Linked DNA regions of Lentimicrobium sp. L6. The protein of the gene in region 2 interacts with the protein of the main gene of each other region in a pairwise test. Links are inferred from orthologs where the notes say so. Each region holds a gene or a part of one and is shown on either strand. Other genes may lie near its edges.

Region 1 (12,137 bases), on a different replicon or contig from region 2:
CTTTGTAAGTTCTGGGAATTATGAAACCCAAAGAATAGAGCATGCATTTCTAGAAAAAGAAGCTGCCGTGGCTCGTCCCGATGGAAAAGGAGGGATGGAATTGTTTAGTCAAAGTCAAGGTGTTTATGAGGACCGTAGACAAGTGGCCATGATTTTAGGATTACAAGAAGAACAAGTAAGAGTGGTTCTGGTTCCAAATGGTGGAGGTTTTGGTGGTAAGGAAGATTTGAGCATCCAAGGTCATACTGCATTGTTTTCGTTTCTAATGAATCGTCCGGTAAAGATTACCTTAAGGAGAGAAGAATCCATCATATTGCACCCCAAACGACATCCTGTTTTTATGGATATTTCTGTGGCTGCTAATAAAGAAGGAAAGCTCACCGCCTTAAAGTTAAAAGCAGTTGGAGATACTGGAGCCTATGCTTCTGTAGGAATGAAGGTGATGGAAAGAGTAGCTGGTCATGCTTCTGGTGGTTATTTTATTCCGCAAATAGATATTGAAGCCAAGACCGTCTATACCAATAATATTCCCTGTGGTGCCATGCGTGGTTTTGGTGCCAATCAGGTGGCTTTTGCTTTAGAAAGTTGTATAGATGATATTTGTGAGCAAGGGAATTTTGACCGATGGAAATTTCGTTATGATAATGCATTGATGGATGGTTTAACAACTTCCACCGGGCAACAATTACAGGGTGTTGGATTAAGACAATGTCTAGATGCACTGAAAGAGGATTTTTATGAAAACAAATTTGTGGGCTTAGCATGTGCCATTAAAAACTCAGGTGTTGGAAATGGAATGCAAGATGAATCTAAAGTGATTATTGAAATCATCTCAGAAGATAAAGTTTTATTACAACATGGTTGGACAGAGATGGGACAGGGTGTTCATAATATGGCACTCCAAACCTTATGTGAAGAAACTGGGATTTCGCCTTCAATTATAGAAGTAAAAGTAGATACCGAAGCTCAGATTAAAACTGGTATGACTACCTCTTCTCGTGCCACCGCTTTGGTGGGATTGGCAGTTATAAATGCGGCTCAAAATTTGAAGAAGGATTTAACTACAAATACCCTCCTCCAATTGGTAGGAAAAACCTATAGAGGTGCTTTTGTTTGCGACTGGACCACTAAGCCCGGAGCTGATGTCGAAAATCCTATCATTCACTATTCCTATGGATATGCTGCCCAACTTTGTGTATTGAATGAGGAGGGTAATATTGAAAAAATGGTTGCGGCACATGATGCCGGAAAAATCATGAATCCCATGTTATTCGAAGGTCAGATAGAAGGCGGAGTTCACATGGGTTTGGGATATGCCTTAACGGAAGATTTGCCCATGAAAGATGGATTTCTGGTATCAGATAAAATGCGGCAATTGGGAGTGCTACGAGCTCATGAAACTCCAGAAATCATAGTGAAAGGAGTAGAGGTAAAAGACCCTGTGGGTCCATACGGAGCCAAGGGAATTGGAGAAATCGGACTGGTTCCAACCGCTGCCGCTGTGGCCAATGCTTTTTATAGCTTTGATGGAGTACGAAGATATAAACTACCACTAAGTAAATAAGAATACAAGTAGCACAACTCTCCCGAGTTGTGGCTTTTAAACGATTTGAAGATTAAGAATATGTCACTAATCCTAAAAAACACAAAATACATCAACTGGGAAACATTAGAATTCTCAGACACCAATATAAAAGTAAATGAAGGAATCGATGAAAGCTTAGCGTTTTTCGATGGTTTTGATAAAATATCAATCTCTGAAGATGATCAGATTATCGATTGTCAAGGGAGATTTGTGACCAAATCCTTCGCTGTTGGCCACCACCATGCTTATTCTGCCTTAAGTCGAGGAATGCCAGCTCCAAAGAATTCACCGCATAACTTTTTAGAGATTTTACAGTATATCTGGTGGAATTTAGATAAATCATTGGATAAAGAGATGATTGAAGCCAGTGCTTTGGCTACGGCCATTGCCTGTGCTAAATCTGGTTCTACTTTTGTTATTGATCATCATGCCTCACCAAATCATGTGAAGGGTTCCTTGGAAATCATGGCTAAAGCTTTTGACAAAGTAGGAGTTGACCATTTGCTTTGTTATGAAATATCCGACAGAGATGGCATTGCTATTGCTGAGGAGGGCTTAGAAGAAAGTGAAGAATATCTGAATCATCATCAGGCTTTGGTGGGCTTGCATGCTTCTTTTACGGTAGGTGATGAAACCATGAAACGAGCTGTAGATTTAATGAGGAAGAAAGATTCCGGCATTCATATCCACACAGCTGAAGATTTCTATGACCAAGAGCAGTGTTTGCAGAAACATGGCAAACGAGTGGTGGAAAGACTAAACGAGTTTGGTGTTTTAGAATCCTCAAAATCTATTTTAGGTCATTGTCTGCATATTGATAATAAGGAACGGGACTTGATTAGAGACGGAAAAGCATTTGTAGTGCAGAACATGGAAAGCAATTTGAATAATAATGTGGGGCTTTTCAATGGAAAAAACTTGGGAGATAGAATTATGCTGGGAACTGATGGAATGCATAGTGATATGATTCGTTCTGCACAAACAGCTTTCTTCTCAGGGCAAGCAAAAGACAATATCGATTTCGTTTCTGCTTATGAGCGTTTTAGAAAAGTTCATCATTATTTAGCTATCAATGGTTTCAAAGGAGATGGAGAAAACAACTTGGTCATTCTTGATTATCCAAGCCCAACAGACTTTAATCAAAATAATTTCTTGGGGCATTTTATATTTGGTTGGTCCTCAAACATGGTTACCGATGTTATCTCAAATGGAAAACTAATCATAAAAGATAGAATCCTCCAAACCATAAATGAAGAAGAAGTTTGGAAATTCACAAAAGAACAAGCCAACAGACTTTGGAAAAAGCTATAGTGCTTTTTTCATTGTGAAATATCAAAGCTGCAGAGCAGCGCAATATTTATAGCTCAGCACAAAGTGCTGGGTGATAAGTAAAAAAAGGTTTTCAAAGCAGCCCAAAGTATTCAGGAAAGAGTCATCTCCTCATCTGCGATGTATGAAATTAAAATGAAAGAATAATTTAAAAAAGGCTTTGTCAAAGCAAATTTAAAATGGAAATACTAATAAAAAACGCAAATATCATAAACGCAGATTCCACAAACTCCGCCGACATCCTCTGCAAGAATGGAAAAATCTTAGAAATAGGAAAAGAACTAAAGGTCCAATCTAAAAAAGCTAAAATCATAGACGCAGAAGGCAAATATGTATTTCCAGGAGGAATAGACCCTCACGTACACATGCATCTTCCAACACCAGCAGGTTTCTCTGCCGACGATTTTGAATCAGGAAGCAAAGCAGCATTCAAAGGTGGAACCACCACTATCATAGATTTTGTAACACCCCAAAAAGGACAAAGCCTTCAAGATGCCATAAAAGAACGTCAAGAGGAAGCAAGAAATAGCCTTATTGATTGTTATTTTCATGTGAGTCCCATAGAATGGCGCGATTCCATGGAGCAAGAAATAGCGCAATGCATTAAAGATGGATACAAAAGTTTCAAAGTCTATATGGCCTATAAAGACAGTATTGGCTTAGACGATGATGTGCTATTAAAAGTAATGAAAGCAGTAGCAAAACATGGCGGAATGGTAACGCTACATTGCGAAATGGGAGATAAAATAGAGGAGGCTAGAAATCGACTTTATGCAGAAAATAAAAGAAGTCCGAAGTATCATGCCATTTCTCGTCCAGCAAAATGGGAAGCACAAGCCGTAAAAAGAGCTATAGAATTAGCAACACAAGCCGATTGTCCTATTTACATAGTTCACGTTTCGGCCAAAGAATCACTGGTTTATATAGCTGCAGCACAGGATAAAGGTCAGCAAGTGATAGCTGAAACTTGTCCACAATATTTGCTCTATGATGACTCTATTTATGAAGAAGATTTTGAAACAGCAGCTAATTTTATCATGAGCCCTCCTCCAAGAAAAAAAGAAGATCAAGAAGCCTTATGGGCAGCCATAAAATCTGGAGTGGTCTCCACCATAGGAACAGATCACTGTCCATTTACCAAAGAACAAAAAGCATTGGGAAAAGACGATTTCAGAAAAATTCCCAATGGCACAAGAGGAGTGGAGCAAAGATTAAACCTTATCTATAAACATGGAGTCTTAGAAAATAGAATCACACTACAAGAATACGTAGCTATCACATCCACCAATGCAGCCAAAACCTTTGGCCTATTTCCTCAAAAAGGCCAAATAGCTATTGGCTCCGATGCTGATATTAGGGTCGTCAACCCGCAAAGCGGGTCGACGACCCTAACTCTAAAAGCGAACCCGCTTGGCACCAGAATCTAAAATTCCTTGCAATACAGCGACAGGATTTTTAAATTTATTGGCAAACATCATAGCAGCAATAATATAAGGTTTAAAACCCGCTTCGTGATAGGTTTTGATTCTATATTTCTCAAATACTTCTGCTTCTACTTCTCCATCTTTACAAGAAACATCAGAAATATCTGCTGGCAGACAATGCATATATAAAGCATCCCCATCTTTTGTGGTTTTGCGCATTTCCTCAGAGTACTCCCAGTCTTTGAACTTGGCATTATTTTCTAGAGCTTTCTGCTCCAATTTCTCTAAGCCTTCAACGTCTTTGTTTTTCAATAACTCTGTACGCTCTTGCATAATATGGAAAGGTGCCCAACTTTTAGGATATACAATATCTGCATCTTTCATGGCTTTGGACATATCATGACTTACTTTAAAAGAACCACCACTTTTCTCCGCATTGTCCTTCGCAATATCCACGATTTCAGGAATTAAATCATAGCCTTCAGGATAGGTCAATTCCACATCCATTCCATAGCGAGTCATCAATGCAATAATTCCTTGTGGCACCGACATGGGTTTTCCATAGCTAGGAGAGTAAGCCCAGCTCATGACTATTTTCTTTCCTTTTAAATTCTCTAAGGAACCAAACTCATTTTTAAGATGTAATAAATCGGCCATGGATTGAGTAGGGTGATCCATATCACATTGTAAGTTTACAATTCCTGGGCGGTTTGGAAGTACTTTCTTTTCATAACCTTCATCTAAAGCTTCGGCTACTTCACGCATGTATTTATGGCCTTCCCCAAGGTACATATCATCACGGATTCCAATGGCATCTGTAAGAAATGAGATCATGTTCGCGGTTTCTCTCACGGTCTCTCCGTGGGCGATTTGTGATTTGGTTTCATCCATATCTTGCACGGCCATTCCGAGGAGGTTAGCAGCGGAGGCAAAAGAAAAACGAGTTCGGGTGGAATTGTCTCTAAATATGGAAACGGCTAAACCAGAGTCGAATACTTTTGGAGAGATATTCTCATCACGCATTTGTTTTAAAATGGCAGCAATTTCTAATATAGCTTTTAATTCATCGTCGCTTTTTTCCCAGGTTAATAAGAAGTCTTTTCCGAATAGATCGGTGTCTAATTGAGCTAGGGTTTTAATTTTGTCTTGTATGTTCATATTTTAAAAGTTAATAGTTAACAGTGAATAGATATCAGTTGATAAAGGTTAAGAGGTTTGATGTTTAATTTTTAAAAATTCAATTCTGACTAATCATTTCTCTTTTTTTTCTTATGCGTTCTTTGCGAAAGTTCTTTGCGATTTCTTTGAGTGGAATCTGTTTTTGTTCAAGATTTAAAGCTTATAAGCAAATGCGGCGTAAAATGCAGAGGCTATCACTAAATCGTTGATGGCCACTTTTTCATTTGGTGCATGAGCCAGAACTTCGTTTCCAGGACCAAAACCTATCATTGGAATTTTGTATATGCCATTGATAACTACTCCATTGGTTGAGAAGGTCCACTTGTCGACTTTTGGTTTTTTGGCATAAAGTGCCTCATAAGCTTGTACACCCGTTTGAACCACTTGATGGTCTTCTGGGATTTTCCAGGTTGGATAATATTTCTCCATGCCGTAGGTTAATCCAGTATAGGCCTCCTCCGAATAGTCTAATACTTCAACTTTGGCATTTAATCCTTCTAGAAGGTCTTCAATTTCTTTTACAGCAGATTCTTTAGTTTCTCCCCAAGTGAGGCGGCGATCTAAATGTAATCTGGCAAAATCAGAAACTGCGCATAGTGATGGACTTTCAGAAACAAATTCAGAGATGGTCACGCTTCCTTTCCCTAAAAACTCATCGTAGGCCAATCGTTCATTGAGCTTTTCAATTTCAAGAGCCACTTTTGAAGCCAAATAAATGGCGTTTTTGCCTCTTTCGGGAGCCGAGCCGTGGGAAGAAACTCCATAGAAACTCACATGCATTTCCATTCTTCCTCTATGTCCACGATAAATATTTAGATTGGTAGGTTCAGTGCTGATGGCGAAGTCGGGTTTTATTTTTTCCTCTTCTACCAAATATTTCCAGCATAGTCCATCGCAATCTTCCTCCATTACGCTTCCTACAAAGTATATAGTCAAATCTTTATCGAAGCCAAGTTCTTTTAAAATCCTTCCAGAAGTAACAAAAGCCGCAGGGCCTCCTTCTTGATCAACGGTGCCTCGGCCATGAACATATCCATCTTTTATCTCCCCGCCGAGAGGATCGAAATCCCAGTTACTCAGATTTCCATTATCCACTGTGTCCATGTGACCATCGATAGCTAATATTGTGCTTCCATTACCAATTCTTCCTATCACATTGCCTAGGCCATCTATCCTCACTTCATCAAACCCAGCCTCCTCCATTTGTCGTTTGAGTTCGAGCTGAACTTCTTTTTCCTGCGTGCTTAAAGACTTTATTTTAACCAGCTTAGAAAGATTCTCTGCGGTATAATCTCGATATTTCTCTGATAAGGATTTTATTTGTTCTATTGTGTTTTGCATATAACTAGAATTAAAATGTTTTTAGTATCTACCATGGATTTTGAAAATGAATATGGTGAATAAGTACGAATACTTATAGAATATTTCATTCATTCAAAATACAAGCAGGCTTGCTTTGTAATTGGTAATAGATACTTCCTTGTAAATATAAGAAATTATTGGGTATGAAGGTCTGATTGTTTGATAGATAGGTTTAGAAAAAATCGCCTTGTTTATAAGTTGTTGTTACTGGGAAAACAAAATAAATCTCACTTATTCCGCCCTAATAGTTTTTTATCAAAATAGAGTGAAAAAGAAAAAGAGCTATAGAATAAATCTATAACTCTTTTTGAATTTATGTCGGAATGACAAGACTTGAACTTGCGACCCCTTGACCCCCAGTCAAGTGCGCTACCAACTGCGCCACATCCCGATTTCTGTGCTGCAATTTTAGGGGGGATTTATCTTGGTTTCTACTCTTGAAAAATATGCAAAAGCCAAATAGTAAGATAAACCTCGAATTGCGGCTGCAAATATATGGAATTATTAAATGGACTAAGCTTTTTTAGCCAAAAAATATTAGCCCAATAAAAGCTCTTTTACTAAGCTACTTATGGTTTTGCTATCGGCTTTTCCTGCAAACTTTTTACTGGCCATTCCCATCAATTTCCCCATGTCTTTCATGCTAGAAGCACCTGTGATTTCAATGATTTCTGCTATCTCTTTTCTGAGTGAAGCTTCATCCATTTGTTGAGGAAGGTAAGCTTGAATGATATCGGCTTCGTAAACTTCATCTTCTGCTAGTTCAGGTCTGTTTTGTTTGGTAAAAATATCAGCAGATTCTCTTCTTTGCTTAACCAACTTTTGTAAAATTTTAAGCTCCACTGTTTCAGGGATTTCGCCACTATTGGTGTCTTTTCCGGTTTTCTCAAGAAGAAGAGCGGCTTTTATAGCTCTTAATGCACCTAATTTCTTCTTGTCCTTGCTGATCATGGCAGCTTTAATATCGTTATTGATTAAAATTTCTAAGCTCATATTATTATTTTTTGCAAAGATAATAAAAGAGGCGTTTATTGGTATGTTGTTTGTGTGTTTTCGTAAAACGATGTTTGTAATCAATAAATGACATCTATTTAATACTTAAAAATGATCTAATTATTGTTCTTTCTTGAATCATGAAGGTGGTCGGCAGAGTTATTAATTTTTTAAATTGAATTTCTGGACGACCTAAATATAACTATTGTTCTTAACCATGGGCGCTGCCCATGGCTATTTTTAACAAAGACTTTCAGCCTTTTTTTTACAATTAAATAAAAGCTGCCTTTTAGTGAAAGCATGATTGTAAAGTTGTTCAGAATCATAAGACCCTGAAAGGGTCAATTATTTCAACCTTGGGCTGCGCCCAAGGTAAATGAGTAGAGATGTCAAAATAGCCGTCCCTAGGTCTCAGGAATAAAAAAGAAATGCAACCGGCGATTAATGATCTAAGGAATAGGCTTAGTCTGATTTTAGCAAATATGATATTTTTAAAGACGTTTTGATCAAAAGAAAAGCCAAAACAAAACCCCTTATCATATTTTGATAAGGGGTCGTTGGTAGGATTATATGTTATAATATTAATCTACATTATCATGTAAAAAACTGTTATTAGTTTTGATTTCAGTGTTGCCTTCGTTATCTGAGAGGGAGTAACGAGCCACTTCTGATTCTTGTGAACTAACAGTATGTGAGATGTGTATATTTTTTCTTTTATAAGCAGGAACGTTCTCCATTTCATCAATATTTTTACCGCTTTTATTGATATAGGATAGCTGTCTGAGTTTTTTAGCTCTTTCAGATAGTTTTCTTTCACTTTCTTCTGAAATTTTAGATGGCTCAGGATTTTTGATATCATTTTCATTGCTTACTTCTGAAACTTCTGGAGCATCTTCGCCTAGTGTTTTGATGATGATATTTGGTTCTTCTTGTTTTTCTTCTTTTTGCTTGGTTTCAGGAGTGCTCATTTTTGGTTGAGAGTCTTGAAAAAGCTGATGTTCGATCTTGGGCTCTTCTTCTTTCTTTAACATTAATGTTGGTGCATCAATAGTTTGAGAAGTTGCTGTGGCTTGGACTTCTTGTGGCTTTGTTACCGGAACTTCTGCGTTTAAAGGTGTAACAGTTTTTGCTGTTGACTCTTCCTTAGTCGCCATTCCTTCTCTATCAAAACCTGTTGCAATTAATGTGATAGAAATAGAATTACCTAAATTTTTGTCTGTACCACTACCCCAAATCACCTCACATTGCTCACCAGTTTGATCTATGATATAATCTGTGATTTCAGATACTTCATCCATTGAAATTTCGCTATCTGTACCAGTAGCAATGTAAAGAAGCATATTGTTGGCGCCATGAATATCATTATCATTCAATAATGGTGAATTCAATGCCATTTCAGCTGCTTCCATAGCTCTGTTCTCGCCTTCGGCTACTCCAGCACCCATGATAGCAACACCGCTGTCTTTCATTACTGTTTTCACATCTTCAAAATCCACGTTGATGTATCCAGTGACAGTGATAATTTCTGCAATACCTTTTGCGGCAGTTGCAAGAATGTTGTCAGCACGGCTGAATGCTTCAGATAGTTTTAAATTGCCATGGAGCTCTCTTAATTTATCGTTGCTGATAATAAGAATGGTATCCACGTATTTTTTCATTTCAGTGATACCTGCTTCTGCCAGTTGCTTACGCTTTCTGCCTTCGAAACCAAAAGGAATAGTAACAATACCCACGGTGAGTATGTCTAATTCTGCGGCGGCCTGTGCAATAACGGGAGCTGCTCCAGTACCCGTGCCACCACCCATTCCAGCTGTTATAAACAACATTTTGGTGTTAACCTCCAGTACCTCTTTAATCTTTTCGATATCTTCGATGGCAGCATTGCGACCAACTTCTGGTTTTGAGCCGGCGCCTCGACCTTCTGTTAAGCTGGTACCCAGCTGTATTTTTGTTGGAATTGGGCTGCATTCCAAAGCTTGTGCATCGGTATTGCACAAGATGAAATCTACACCTTGAATTCCTTGACTAAACATATGGTTTACAGCGTTTCCGCCGCCTCCGCCTACCCCTAATACTTTTATTATGGATGACTGATCTTTTGGTGAATCAAATGCTAACATAATCCTCTCATTTTATTTTACTAATGTATAAACGCTAATTCCTTCATTAGTGGAAATTAATAACTTTTATTAACAAAATCTATGTTGATAATCCTCGACTATCAATGCGTGTGTAGTATTTCGATAGTCTAAAAAGATTTACACGATTTCGTTATTATCCTGATCGAAGAAGTCGGTGATTTTGTCTAAAAATCTTCTTTTTGGGGAAGACACAGGAACTTCTTCTTTTCCTTTATCGTTTTTCATCTTGAAATTTTCTTTTCTACTTTCTACATCGTAGCGTTGAAATCCTTCAATAACTAATCCAATACCAGTAGCATAGGTTGGACTTGATAATTCCTCTGGAGAACCATCGGCCAAATGCTCGTTTGGATAACCAATTCTGGTGTCCATGCCGGTTATAAACTCGGTGAGTTGGACCAGATGTTTGAGTTGGGATCCTCCACCGGTTAATACGATACCAGCGATCAGCTTATTCTCGTATCCTGAGTTTTTGATTTCCCAATACACATGTTCTATGATTTCTTCCACACGAGCCTGAATAATATTGGCTAGGTTTTTTAAGGTAATCTCTTTAGGAGGTCTTCCTCTGAGGCCTGGGATGGCTACGATTTCATTCTCTTTGTTCTCGTCCGACAAAGCAGAACCAAATTTTACTTTTAATTCCTCAGCATGTTTCTTAATGATAGAACATCCTTCTTTAACATCCTCCGTAATTACATCGCCTCCAAAAGGGATAACGGCTGTATGACGAATGATTCCATCGTGGAAAATGGCAATGTCGGTCGTTCCACCTCCAATATCTACTAAGGCAACTCCGGCTTCTGTTTCCTCATCACTCAATACTGCTCTGGCACTGGCGATAGGCTCTAATATTAGATCTACAATGTCTAAATTGCTTTTCTTTACACATTTGTATATGTTCTTAGCAGCGGTGGTTTGTCCAATGATGATATGGAAATTGGCTTCTAATGAGTTTCCCAACATGCCCACAGGTTCTTTAATGCCTGCTTCGTTATCGATAATATATTCCTGAGGAATGACATCGATAATTTCTTCACCTGGACTCATGTTCAGATTACGCATATTATCCATTAGTTGATCTACATCTTCTTGGCTAATTTCATCGTCAATATTCTTTCTGATGATATTTCCACGGTGCTGAAGACTCTTGATATGCTGTCCTGCTATACCTACATTTACATATTCAATTTGTACATTCGATTTTGCTTCGGCTTCTACCACTGCTTTTTGAATGCTTTGAACGGTGTTTTCAATATTGGAAACCACTCCTCTTTTTACGCCAATTGATTCGGATTTTCCTGAGCTTAGAATTTCAATCTTTCCATGCTCGTTTCTTCTCCCGACTATGGCCGCAATTTTGGTGGTACCAATGTCTAATCCTACAATGATTACATCTTTTGATTCCATGACTATTATTTTTTACTACACACTATTTGATTATCATATTTAATATTGATGGACTTATACTTTTGCCAATCAATTCTGTCTTTTCCATTAACATAAAAAGCCTTCAGATTTTTTAGCTTTTTATCTATATCATTGATGTCCCCAAACTCAATGTTTTTAACTCCTAATTTTGGAGTCAGTTCCACTTGTCCATTTTTATTCACGTAAATCTGATCTATTAAAGCTTCTAAAAAGGCATCTTTATGAATGGCTTCAGCAAGTTCGTAAAGTGATTTATATATTTGGGGTAATTCTCTTTCTCCTTTGAGGACTTGTAACTTTTCTTCCTTGTTCAGATGCGGAATGTCTCCACTGGCTACCATAATTCTCTGAGTATAGTCCAAGCTATTATCCATTAATACTAAACCATCGGCGAGGTATAGGTTTTTACCTTTAATATCAAAAATTCTTAAAGAGGCTTTCCTTGGTTTTACTTTAATATGTATTAATCCATCAATTCCAACAAAGGTTCTAACATCAATTAATTGTGCATTCTGGCAAATTTCATTCTCTATTTTAGAAAGATTAATATTTCTCACCGATTGTCCCAGCATGGTAGGCATGGTTTCCAAAATATGAGTTTGTATGCTCTCTTGTGAAATTAAGCTCGGATAATCGGTTTTTAGCATTTTTACTTGAATATCGCTGCTAAAAGAATTGGCTCGCTCTATATTG
Region 2 (12,218 bases):
TTATTCTAATTCCGCCACTGATTAGTTTTATTGCTGGGTTTTCAAAAGCTTTAGTGCATTCTTGAAGCCATAATCTTGAAAATTCACAATCTCCATCAGTACATTGAATAATATCATATTTTGCTAGTGAAAAAGCTTTTCTGAGAGCCATCTTTTTCCCTGTTTCATGACTAGAAAGGGTGTTTAAGGTAATATCTATTTCAGTATTGGATTTTTTAAATCTTTCCATCAAATTTAGGCTGGAATCATCGCTGTGATCATTAATAAGAATGACTTCAAAATGATTTCTTGGATAATCGAGGTCCAAGATGGATTGAAAAAGGGGGGCTAAATTTTCTTCTTCGTTTCTAGTGGCAATAACAATGCTGATTTTCTTTAAACTAGAGGATTTAGGATTATTATCCTGAATTTTAGTCCATGCCCAATAAAACCTTAAAATCACAAAGATATAAAGTAGAACAATAAGCCAACTTAAGATTACGATTATCATTCTTCAGGATTTTTATCTGTTTCCTCTATTAGGTCTTTCTTTCTAATAAACTTTAAGTTAAAGATAAAAGCACCTCCAATTACTGCTGCGAATGCAATATTGATTAACCAAAGTATAGATGTAGCAGCAATTAAACCGAGTTCAAATTCTGCCTGCGAATATTGACCTATCAATTGGAATACAAAAAGGGTGATTAAGGCCCTTACACCCAATTCTGCAACTGCAATACTCGGAATGATAGTGATTCCAAAGAAAACTAAAAACACCACCATCATTCCATCGATTATGGATAAATCGAAGTGAAAAGCCAGTAATAATAAATAGAATTGAACAGAATAGATTAAATACCTAAGGAGACTATAGGACAAAACTTTTACTAATTCATCCATTCTGTATTCAGCTAAAATATTAAGATGTTTGATAATAGGGTATCTGTAAATTCCAAAAGTTCTATTTAGTCTATTCTCAATGCTAGGGAATTTGAAGAATATAATGAGGAGGATAATATCTATACTAAGAATTAGAATTATAGAAATGGCTATCCATATGTTATTCCATTGTAAAAAATCGGTGACTATAGTTTCAGAAAAGTAGATAAGAGCCACACTTCCCATGAGTATGGTTATCAGCAGCTGACTTAAATTCCCAGTAATGGTAGCAACTGTTCCATCAAGTCTATCCCCCTTCTTTAAAATAAAAATTCGACCTAAGTAATCGCCAATTCGGTTGGGGGTGAAAATACTGATGGCTGTTCCTGCAAATACTGCTTGGATGGAATTACTTAGCTTTACATTTTCTATCTTTCGCATGAGAAATCTCCACTTGATGCTTTCAATGAGCCAGTTAAGTGGCATCAAACCAAAAGCTAATAGCAGTAAAAGAGAATCTTTCTTAGATGCATTGAGTACTCCATTGATACTAAATTGTTCTTGATGTTTACTTAGCTCAAAGAACAAGAAAATATAAACTAAACTAACAAGCAATATCTTAAAAAAGAGATTAAAGCTTTTTCGTATTTTTGTAGAAATCTTCACTTAAACATAAATTTTGAAGCAGGATCGAATTATTTTGGGCATTGACCCGGGTACAAATATAATGGGTTATGGTGTAATACACCAGCAAGATAATAAAATAAAGCTGGTTACCATGGGGGTATTGAAATTAGCTGGTTATGATAACCACCCAATGAAGCTTAAGAAAATATTTGAGCGCACATTGGCTCTAATTGATCAGTATAAGCCAGATGAGATAGCTATAGAGGCACCCTTTATGGGGAAAAACCCCCAGAGTATGCTAAAGTTAGGAAGGGCACAGGGAGTAGCTATGGCTTCTGGGCTTTATAGAAACCTTCCCATTTTTGAGTATGCACCTCGAAAAATAAAACAGTCCATAACAGGGAAAGGAACAGCTTCTAAAGAACAAGTTGCCGGAATGTTAAAACATCTATTAAAAATGACAGAAGAGCCAGAGTATTTAGATGCTACAGATGGATTAGCAGCTGCGGTTTGTCATTATTTCCAAAAATCTTATGGGTTTGAAAAAGAATCGTATACTGGTTGGGGTAGTTTTGTAAAGAAAAACCCAGAAAGGATAAAATAATCTTTTACCTAGACCATCTATTTGAACGTCTAGATTTAGATCTATTGAAGCTACCCTGAGTTTCTTTTGCATTGAAAGTATACCTTAAGCCTACAGAGAAGTTCACATAGAAATCATTATCATCGTTACCATTTTTACCGAATCTAGCATCTAGTTTGTCTGAATTAACAAGAAAAAGAGTTCCATCAATAACAATGGTGAGGTTCTCATCAAGGTTGAATGCTCCGCCAAGGCAAAGAGGTAAAACCCATTCACTCACTCTTTTACCATGAGTAGTTTCTTTACCTTGCATTTTTATAGTGTCTAAAGTAGAGCTATTGCGAAGCACAGAATTAAAATCTATTTGCCCATATCCTATTTTCCCATAAATGTAAAAGGGAGTTTGTTCGTTGGCAGGGTATAACAGTTGAGTAAAATTAAAGATTCCTTGAATTATATACTGGTTATAATTATTTTCGAATTGTAGTCCGGGTGTAGAACCTATAAGTTTCCCACTAGAAAATGTGAATTCGGCTCCCCCCCAATCTGTAATCCATTTCCCGGCTGTTAAAGAATAAGCAAATGAACTTTCTTCTCCGATTTTCTTAAATAGATCTTGATCGTGAGAACTTACATCTCCATAAAAAAGGTTGAGCCCAATATTGGCTTGGACATACCAGTGTTTCCAAATCATACCACCTTTGTGAGTATCAAAGCTTCTTTGAGCCATGCTACTTCCACTTATCATAAGTAGAAATGTGATGATTAATAAAGCTTTTTGTGAGATTTTTGATTTCACTGTTAGGTTTTTTTTAGATGCGTATTAAAGAAAAAAATAATCCTATAGAACAAATATATGATCTTTTTTCAATACCACAATGTGCTTAAAGGGAAATATTAAATTTTTAACCCTCGCTTAGTTTGCTATCGACTTCTTTTTTTTTGTGCTCTTTTAGCCATAAATATGCTAAACTCATAAAGCACCATCAGTGGTAAAGTTACTAGTACTTGGCTAAAAACATCAGGAGGGGTGATTAAAGCAGAAAGAATAAGAACGATTACTAACATGTATTTTCTGTTCTTCTTTAGAAACTCAATGCTAACTAAACCTGCTTTTGTTAGGAAGAAAATAACAACAGGTAGTTCAAAAACGACTCCGACAGAGATGGTAACAGTAACTACAGTGCTGATATAGCTAGTTAAGGAAATGGTATTTGAAACTTCTTCGCTAACATGATAGGAACCAAAGAAATTCAAAGCCAGCGGGACGATTAAAAAGTAGGAGAATACTACTCCCGTAATAAATAGGAGGCTACAAACTAATACGGTTCCACCTGAATTTTTTCTTTCGTGCTCATGTAATGCAGGTTCCACAAATTTCCAGAATTCATAAATGATATAAGGAGCGGCCATCACTACACCAGCCATAAAAGAAATATACATATGGGTCATAAACTGTCCAGCCATATTTATGTTGATGATTTTAAGGCTGAAATCGGAAACACAGAAATAGTCGATATTGATAAGCATCCCCAATTTGCATAATAGTTGATTGGTAATGAAATCAGCTTCCTTAGGTGCTAGAATAATAGTATTAAAAACAAAACTCTTATAGATGAAAGCAACAATAGCTAGTAATATGATAGCTACTAGAGAACGCACCAAATGCCCCCTTAATTCTGTGAGATGATCCCAAAAAGTCATTTCTTTCTCATTGGGCTCTTCAGTCTTCGGTGAAGCTGCTTTTCTACCTTTATTCTTCTTTGTGGAGATTGTTTCGGCCATTCATTAAAATTTGAGCAAATATATTCAAATTAAGATTATAAATCAGTTCAATTTATGATTAGTATAAGTCGAGAAATTCATGTTCATTTCCTGACCAAATGAGGAATTTTTGAAAATCGGATTGGGAAATCTTTAATGAAGCAGTATTGTTATTAGGATGAAAACTTAAAAATTCACTATTCAATAAGTTTTTATCAAAGAATACATAAACATGATTATCATTATCATTAATCAACCCAAAAAGACTAACCGAACCAGGTTTAACACCTAGGTATTTACTCATTCTTTTTTCTGAGGCAAAGGAGAGTTTCCCTTGTTTTAATTTTTGTTCCAAATCACGAATCATGAGTTGCTGTTGGTGCTCAAAGATGACTAAATAATGCTTATTGCCTTTGTGATTTCTGAAAAATAAATTTTTACAATGGGTAGATTTCATTTGGCCCCAATACTTAACGGCCTCTTCAATGGTTGGAGTGGGAGGGTGCTCGTGTAACTCACATTCTATATTTAACTCCTTTAAAACCTCAAAAACTTTATTTCTATCGTTCAATTCCATCCTCTAAAAAATATAAAAAGCCGTCTTTTTATGAATAGTGTTTCATAAAAAAGACAGCTTTTTTGTAGTACAATATTATTTACCGAATATCTCGGCTAATTTTTCTCCAAGAGCTTTGTCTCTTAGGTTTTTCTCTAAAATAATTCCTTCAGGGCTTAATAGTATATTTTGTGGGATAGATCGAATGCCATATAATTTACCAGCGGAATTTTTCCAGCCTTTTAAATCCGAAACCTGTGTCCAAGTTAAACCATCGTCTTCAATAGCTTTTAGCCATTTATCTTTATCATCATCAAAGGAAACACCTAAGACATCAAAGCCATCAGCGTTATATTTATTGTAATTTTCAACAACATTAGGGTTTTCTTTACGGCAAGGGCCACACCAAGCAGCCCAAAAATCAACCAATACATATTTCCCTTTAGTGATTTCAGAAAGTTTTAATGGGTTTCCTTTTGTATCATTCATGGTGAAATCAATCAATGGTTGGCCTATTGCAGTCTTTTTAACGATTTCTATTCTTTCTGTTAAAAATATGCCAGGATTTGATGATTTTACTAAAGGTGTAAGTCCTTCGTATAAAGTTAGCATATCATCTGTTCCTAAGGCATCTTCACTATCCATTAATATCTGTGCTGCTGCAATATTATCAGCATTCTTAGTGATGAAAGACTTGATGTATTCTTTTTTTAAAAGTTGAGCACCATCATATAAGTCGTTGAGATGATCTTCGTTTTTAGCTTTTTCTTCATCAGTCATAGCACGATATTCGTTATAATAGTAATCTTGCCATAGCTCGTCATACTTGTCCATATTGGTTTTGGCTTCAGCAAATGCAGCTTGAATTTCACTACCTTTAATTTCAACCTTATCAATACTGTCTTTATGAAGGTTGATGCTATATGCTGTGTTTTCGAGAAACAGGGGGATTCCACCTCTATAAGCATCGGATACTAGATATACAAATTTGACATCTTCAGTACTTCCACTCATGTTGAATTTCTCTTCAACAATAATAGCTGAATCAATGGTTTCCCAACCATTTTCTCCTCTAACTTTGATAAAGGCATTTCCTTCTGTGACTCCTCTGAATTCGCCAGCTATTTCATAAGATTCTTGTTTCTGCTTAGCTTCGTTCTCACAAGCCGAGAAAATTCCTAAAGCAATAGCAAAAAGCATTAAATATTTAATGTTTTTCATAAGATTGAAATTATTGTTGTTTTTTATAAATAACTAGTTGTGATAAAAATATGGCAATAAAAGTAGCAAAACTACTGAGAATAATGCGATAAAAAGTATCTAAAAAATGGCTAAATCGAAAAACTTCTAAAATAAAGTAGAAAACATGGTGAATGAGAATAAGAACGATTGAGTAGCTGATGAACCAGCGAAAGCCTATATGACTTAAGCTATTACGTTTTCCTTCATCTACATCAGTAGTTTTGAAAGCGTATAATATATAGGGCTGTAAAAAGGCTATTAATACTGTTGAAGCAGCATTTAGCCCTGGGCTTTGTGAAAAAATATCAATACTGAATCCCAATAGGAAACCAGAAATTAATCGGAGCCATGCTGGAGTATTCGCCGGTAGTAGAATGATAAAAAGGACGTAGAAAGCAGGGTTGATATAACCAGAAAATTGAATATGATTAAAAACCAATACCTGAGATATTACCAGGGCAAAAAATATGAATATGCTTTTAAACATTATCTTTCATCCTCCAATGTTTTTTCTAATAAAATTTGCTCTTCATAGAACCTGTTTCGGATAATAGTAACATGTTTTAGGCTGCTAAACTTAGTAGATAGTTTCACGCTTATATAATAGGTATTATCGGATGTGTTTCGATGATAATCTTGAATAACTCCAAGCATGATCCCTTCGGGAAATATATGTGAATAACCACTTGTAATAATACTATCTCCAACTTTTATTGGAATATAGGTTTCAATACTATTGAATTGTGCAAGGTTTGGATTTTGACCATCCCATTGTAAAATTCCTAATTCATTATTGGTTTTTAGCTTAGAACTAATTCTAGTTTTGATATTTAATAAAGAAACTACGGTGCTGAAATCTTCTGATGCACTATAAACAATTCCAACTACACCATTAGGGCCTATGACTCCCATGTTTTCTCTCACCCCTTGTGCAAGCCCTTTATTAAGCATTAAATAATTTTTTTGCTTATGAATAGAATTGCTAATAGTTTTAGCGCCAATATATTCGAAAGCTAAAATATTGGTATCCTGAGGAAGGAATTTATTTTGAGTACTGTCCCACTTTATCAAACTGTCATTTACCGAAATAGTATCAAAAGCAATGAAGTCCCTATCTAGGAAAGATTGGTCCAATTGACTCCTAAGTCTTTTATTTTCTTCAACCAATTGCTCATTAGCTTCACCAAGATCGAAATAGTGAACTATACTTTGCCAACTACTAAAAGCTTCCCCACCCATTTGGTTGCTGGTATAGGAAAATACAGCAGATTGATGTCCATTAGAAACAACCATACTTAAGGCAATAAACTCAAGTATTAAGAACAAAAAGAAAGCGTAGTTTTTCCAGAGGAAATTAAGAAGATTCTGCATTAGGCCATCCTCTCTTATTTAATCAAGAATGTGAACTTATTAAAGTTTTTCAAAGCAATTCCAGTTCCACGAGCCACAGCCCTTAATGGATCTTCAGCTACATGAATAGGAAGCTTTGTTTTTTGGTGAATTCTAACATCTAATCCTCTTAACATAGATCCTCCACCAGCTAAGAATATACCTGTACTGAAAATATCTGCAGATAATTCAGGAGGTGTCATCTCTAAAGCATGAAGAATAGCAGATTCAATTTTAGAAATGGACTTATCTAAAGCATGAGCTATTTCAGAATAATTCACATAAATCTCCTTAGGAATTCCCGTTAGCATATCTCTACCATGAACGGCATAATCTTCAGGTGGGTTTTCAATCTCTGTAGAAGCAGCTCCTACATGGATTTTAATTTGCTCTGCAGTACGTTCTCCAATAGTGATATTATGTTGCTTACGCATATAGTCGATGATGTCCATATTGAAATCATCACCAGCTACTCGAATAGACTTGTTGTTTACAATTCCACCAAGTGCAATAACGGCAATTTCACTCGTTCCCCCCCCGATATCAATAATCATGTTTCCGGTAGGTTCCATCACATCAATTCCTATTCCAATAGCAGCAGCCATAGGCTCATGAATCAATTTCACTTCTTTGGCTCCTGCTTGTTCAGCGCTGTCTTTTACAGCGCGTTCTTCTACTGGTGTAATTCCAGAAGGAATGCAAATCACCATTTTTAAAGAAGGCTTGAACCATCTAGATGGAGCTTTTGTCATTTTGATCATTTCTTCGATCATATATTCTGCTGATTCAAAATCAGCAATTACACCATCTCGGAGCGGACGTATCGTTTTTATATTTTCATGAGTCTTACCATGCATCATTTGGGCTTTTTTACCCACTGCAATAATTCGACCTGTATTTCTTTCAATGGCAACTATGGAGGGCTCGTCAACTACTACCTTGTCATTATATATGATAATGGTATTGGCAGTTCCTAAGTCGATAGCCAACTCTTGTGTTAAGAATGAGAATATACCCATTATATCTTGAGTTTATTAATGTTTAAAATGTCTATTTCCTGTAAATAGCATACTCATATTGTTTTGATTACAATAATCAATGCTATCCTGATCTCGCACTGATCCACCAGGTTGAATCACCGCTTTAACACCTGATTGATTTGCTATCTCTACTGAGTCAGCAAACGGGAAAAAAGCATCTGAAGCCAATACAGATCCTTCTAAATCTAAATTGAAGGCTTCAGCTTTTATAATCGCTTGTTTTAAGGCATCAACTCTACTTGTTTGACCTGTTCCACTACCAATCAACTGTTTGTTCTTCACCAATACAATAGCATTTGATTTGGTATGTTTCACTATTAAGTTAGCAAATACCAAATCCTCAAGTTCTCTGATGCTTGGAGCCTGTTCTGTGATTACTTTCGTATCCTCTTTTGTCTCACTAACATCATCGGAACCTTGTACTAAAGTACCATTTAAAATTGATTTATAGATTTTTGTTGGAAAATCATAAGAATCAGCTTGTAAAATTATTCTATTTTTTTTGCTTTTCAGCACTTCTAATGCATTTTTTTCATAAGAAGGGGCAATTATTATTTCGAAAAATAGTTTATTGACAGCTTTAGCCGTTTCTTCATCCACTTCTTTATTACAAGCCAGCACACCACCAAAGGCCGAAATAGGGTCGCCAGCTAATGCTTTATTCCAGGCTTCAGATAAGCTTTTGTCGGAAGCCAATCCACAGGCATTGGTATGTTTTAGAATGGCAAAAGTTGGTTCGTCAAATTCTGATATTAATTTAATTGCTGCATCTAAGTCTACTAAGTTGTTGTAAGAGATGGCTTTACCATGGAGTTGAGAAAATACTTTTTCTAAATCACCATAAAACATGCCTTCTTGATGAGGATTCTCACCATAACGTAAAACAGCACCGTTTTTTTGTGATATTTTAAAAGAAGGAATTTCTTCAGTACCATTAAAATAATTAAAAATGGCGGTATCGTAATGAGAAGAAACATTAAAGGCTTGAGCTGCGAAATACTTACGATTCTCTATGCTAGAAGCTCCATTTTGTTTCTGAAGCATTTTAAGAAGCTCACCATATTGATCCTGAGAAGGAATAATAATAACATCTTTGAAATTCTTAGCAGCAGCACGAATTAAACTAATTCCGCCAATATCGATTTTCTCAATAATTTGACTTTCTTCGTCAGCTGTAGCCACTGTTTTTTCAAAAGGATAAAGATCGACTATTACTAAATCGATGGCTGGAATATTATACTTCTCCAATTCTGCTAAATCTTCGGCTAAATGACGACGATGTAAAATACCACCAAAAATATCGGGATGTAAAGTCTTCACTCTACCGCCAAAAATACCTGGGTAGTCGGTAATTGATTCAACAGTTTTTGCTTTAAAGCCTTGTTTTATAATGTGATCGTAAGTCCCGCCAGTAGAAATAATCTCTACATTTAATCGGTCTAGTTCTTCTAAGATTTCCTGTAATCCGTCTTTGTGAAATACAGATATGAGTGCGGTTTTTATAGTTTTCAATTCCTTAAATTTAATGTTCTACGGTGCCTCTGGCTGTCGTCGGCAAAGGTCTTAAAAAACATCCACTTGGCAATGAAAAAAGGTCAGCTTTTTAACTTGTGTTACTAACAATTTGTTAAGAGGGATTTTTAGTCTTTATAATTAAGAATTTAAGGGGTGGGGAGGCGTTTTATATGGCGTGTTTTCAATTGCAAAAAAACAAGAACTATTGAGAATGTTAAGAATTAACAAAAGGTCTGAAACCTAAGTCCAATTTTCTTTTCCCATTAAGTCCTGTCTCCCTTCATTTATTCAATCGACAAACCAGCCATCCCCTCATTGTCCAATTTAATTAATTTCTTGCCAAAATGACAGAGAAAAAACAATGGTATCTTTTTTGTAAAATAGCCCTACAAAAGAAATAAACTAAAACATATAATATCATGCAAGAGGGAAAAATTAATGTACAAACGGAAAACATCTTTCCAATCATTAAGAAGTTCTTATACTCAGATCACGAAATATTCCTAAGAGAATTGGTTTCCAACGCTGTGGATGCTACTCAGAAATTGAAAACACTAGCTTCAATGGGCAAAGTGAAAGATGAGCTTGGAGATCTAACTATTCAGGTTATAGCTGATAAAGAAGCCAAAACCCTTACTATTAGAGATAGAGGTATTGGTATGACAGCTGAGGAAATTGATAAATACATCAATCAAATTGCTTTTTCAGGTGCTGAAGAGTTTGTGAACAAGTTTAAAAATAAGAGTGAAGCAGAACAAAATGCTATTATCGGTCATTTTGGCTTAGGTTTCTATTCTTCTTTTATGGTTTCTGATAAAGTAGAAATCTTTTCTAAGACCTATAAAAAAGGAGGCTCAACAAAAGCTGTTCGTTGGGAATGCGACGGAAGTCCTAATTATACGATAGAGGAAACTGATAAAACAGAAAGAGGAACTGATATTGTTCTACATATTTCTGATGAAGAAAAAGAGTTTCTTGAAGAAAGCAAGATTTTAGAATTGCTTAATAAATACAGCAAATTTTTACCTGTGCCCATTCAGTTTGGTAAAGAAAAAAAACAAGAGAAGGTAGAAGGTGAAAAAGATAAAGATGGTAACGATGTCTATAAAGAAGTAGAAACTGATCGTATCATCAATAATAGTGACCCAATTTGGAAGAAAGCTCCTGCAGAATTAAAAGATGAAGAATACAAAAACTTCTATCATGAGCTTTATCCAATGAATTTTGAAGAACCTCTTTTCCATATTCATTTAAATGTGGACTATCCATTTAATCTAACAGGAGTTTTATACTTCCCTAAATTAAAAAAGAATCTAGAGGTTCAGAAAGACAAGATTCAATTATACAGTAATCAGGTTTTCGTTACTGATTCTGTTGAAGGAATAGTGCCTGAGTTCTTAACTTTATTACATGGTGTAATTGATTCTCCAGATATTCCATTGAATGTATCTCGTTCTTATTTGCAAAGTGATAGAAATGTGAAGAAAATTTCTAATCACATCACTAAGAAAGTAGCTGATAAGTTAGAGGAGATTTTTAAGAATAATCGAGAAGAGCTAGAGGCTAAATGGGACGATATCAAAGTATTCATTGAGTATGGTATGATTTCTGACGAGAAATTTAGCGAGAAAGCCATGAAGTTTGCTTTATTGAAAAATACTGATGGTAAACATTATACTTTCGAAGAATATAATACTCAAGTTAAAGAGACTCAAAAGGATAAGGATAATAAAGTAGTTTATCTGTATTCTACTGACAAAGATGAGCAGTATAGTTATATTCAGGCCGCTAAAGATCGTGGTTATGATGTTTTGGAAATGGATGGTGTTTTAGACAATCACTTCATTAATACATTAGAGCAAAAATTAACTGATGTTCAATTTAAAAGAGTAGATGCTGATACCATTGAAAAATTAATTGATAAAGACGAAAAGTTGCCATCTAAATTAGACGAGAAACAGCAGGAAGTATTAAAGCCTGTTATCGAGAAGAATATCGATAAAGCTAAATTTACTGTTGTTTTCGAATCTTTAAGCGAAACAGAATCTCCAATCATTATTACTCAGTCTGAGTTTATGCGTCGTATGAAGGATATGGAAAAACTTGGTGGCGGAGGAATGATGGGGTTGGGTGGATTCCCTGAAACATATAACCTTGTGGTGAACTCAAACCATCCTTTAGTAACGGAAGTATTAGAGGAAAAAGAAGAGGAGGTTCAGCAAGCCAAGGTGAAGCAAATGTACGATTTAGCTTTGCTTTCTCAAAGTCTACTGAAAGGTAAAGAGCTCGCTGATTTTATCAAACGAAGTTTTAGCCTGATTAAATAACATTAACAAAAAGGCTTGTCACTTCGACAAGCCTTTTTTGTATCTTTGAAATTGAAATATTGTAAATTAAAGAGATGATAAAATGAAGAAATCTTGGATAGTTATTATCGTTATTGTGCTGTTTGTTTTAATTGGTTTCAATTACGGAAAAGGAAAATATAATAGCATGGTTGTGGCTAACGAAACTGTTGACGCACAATGGGCACAAGTGGAAAATGTATATCAAAGAAGAGCCGATTTAATTCCGAATTTGGTAGCTACTGTAAAAGGTTATGCTGGTCATGAAAAAGAGACCTTAGAAGGTGTAGTACAAGCAA

What was found.
Region 1: the proteins of HNS38_RS00165 (region 2) and ftsA interact in binary tests that used the Escherichia coli proteins (3 or more experiments, as listed by UniProt). The link is inferred for Lentimicrobium sp. L6 from one-to-one orthologs.

The regions. Positions count from the first base shown.
Region 1 is NZ_JABKCA010000022.1:17,419-29,555, reverse strand. Bases 9,278-12,075 are described here. They hold ftsA (cell division protein FtsA), read right to left. Parts: upstream 11,424-12,075; coding sequence 10,131-11,423; downstream 9,278-10,130. Other genes in these bases: HNS38_RS07410 (cell division protein FtsQ/DivIB), read right to left, coding at 11,429-12,075; ftsZ (cell division protein FtsZ), read right to left, coding at 9,278-9,992. In the rest of the region: xdh (selenium-dependent xanthine dehydrogenase), read left to right, coding at 1-1,564; HNS38_RS07450 (amidohydrolase family protein), read left to right, coding at 1,625-2,896; hydA (dihydropyrimidinase), read left to right, coding at 3,094-4,341; knotted carbamoyltransferase YgeW, read right to left, coding at 4,309-5,496; HNS38_RS07435 (YgeY family selenium metabolism-linked hydrolase), read right to left, coding at 5,671-6,858; HNS38_RS07425 (GatB/YqeY domain-containing protein), read right to left, coding at 7,417-7,872; more of ftsZ, read right to left, coding at 8,454-9,277; more of HNS38_RS07410, read right to left, coding at 12,076-12,137. UniProt on the Escherichia coli protein: Essential cell division protein that assists in the assembly of the Z ring. May serve as the principal membrane anchor for the Z ring.
Region 2 is NZ_JABKCA010000001.1:21,814-34,031, forward strand. The notes cover bases 6,028-8,906. They hold HNS38_RS00165 (rod shape-determining protein), read right to left. Parts: upstream 8,039-8,906; coding sequence 7,016-8,038; downstream 6,028-7,015. Other genes in these bases: mreD (rod shape-determining protein MreD), read right to left, coding at 6,028-6,117; mreC (rod shape-determining protein MreC), read right to left, coding at 6,117-7,001; purH (bifunctional phosphoribosylaminoimidazolecarboxamide formyltransferase/IMP cyclohydrolase), read right to left, coding at 8,054-8,906. Outside these bases: HNS38_RS00120 (glycosyltransferase), read right to left, coding at 1-490; HNS38_RS00125 (lysylphosphatidylglycerol synthase transmembrane domain-containing protein), read right to left, coding at 487-1,524; crossover junction endodeoxyribonuclease RuvC, read left to right, coding at 1,538-2,089; HNS38_RS00135 (outer membrane beta-barrel protein), read right to left, coding at 2,094-2,867; twin-arginine translocase subunit TatC, read right to left, coding at 2,993-3,853; HNS38_RS00145 (prolyl-tRNA synthetase associated domain-containing protein), read right to left, coding at 3,912-4,409; HNS38_RS00150 (TlpA disulfide reductase family protein), read right to left, coding at 4,485-5,609; more of mreD, read right to left, coding at 5,620-6,027; more of purH, read right to left, coding at 8,907-9,586; molecular chaperone HtpG, read left to right, coding at 9,994-11,901; HNS38_RS00180 (LemA family protein), read left to right, coding at 11,984-12,218. UniProt on the Escherichia coli protein: Forms membrane-associated dynamic filaments that are essential for cell shape determination. Acts by regulating cell wall synthesis and cell elongation, and thus cell shape.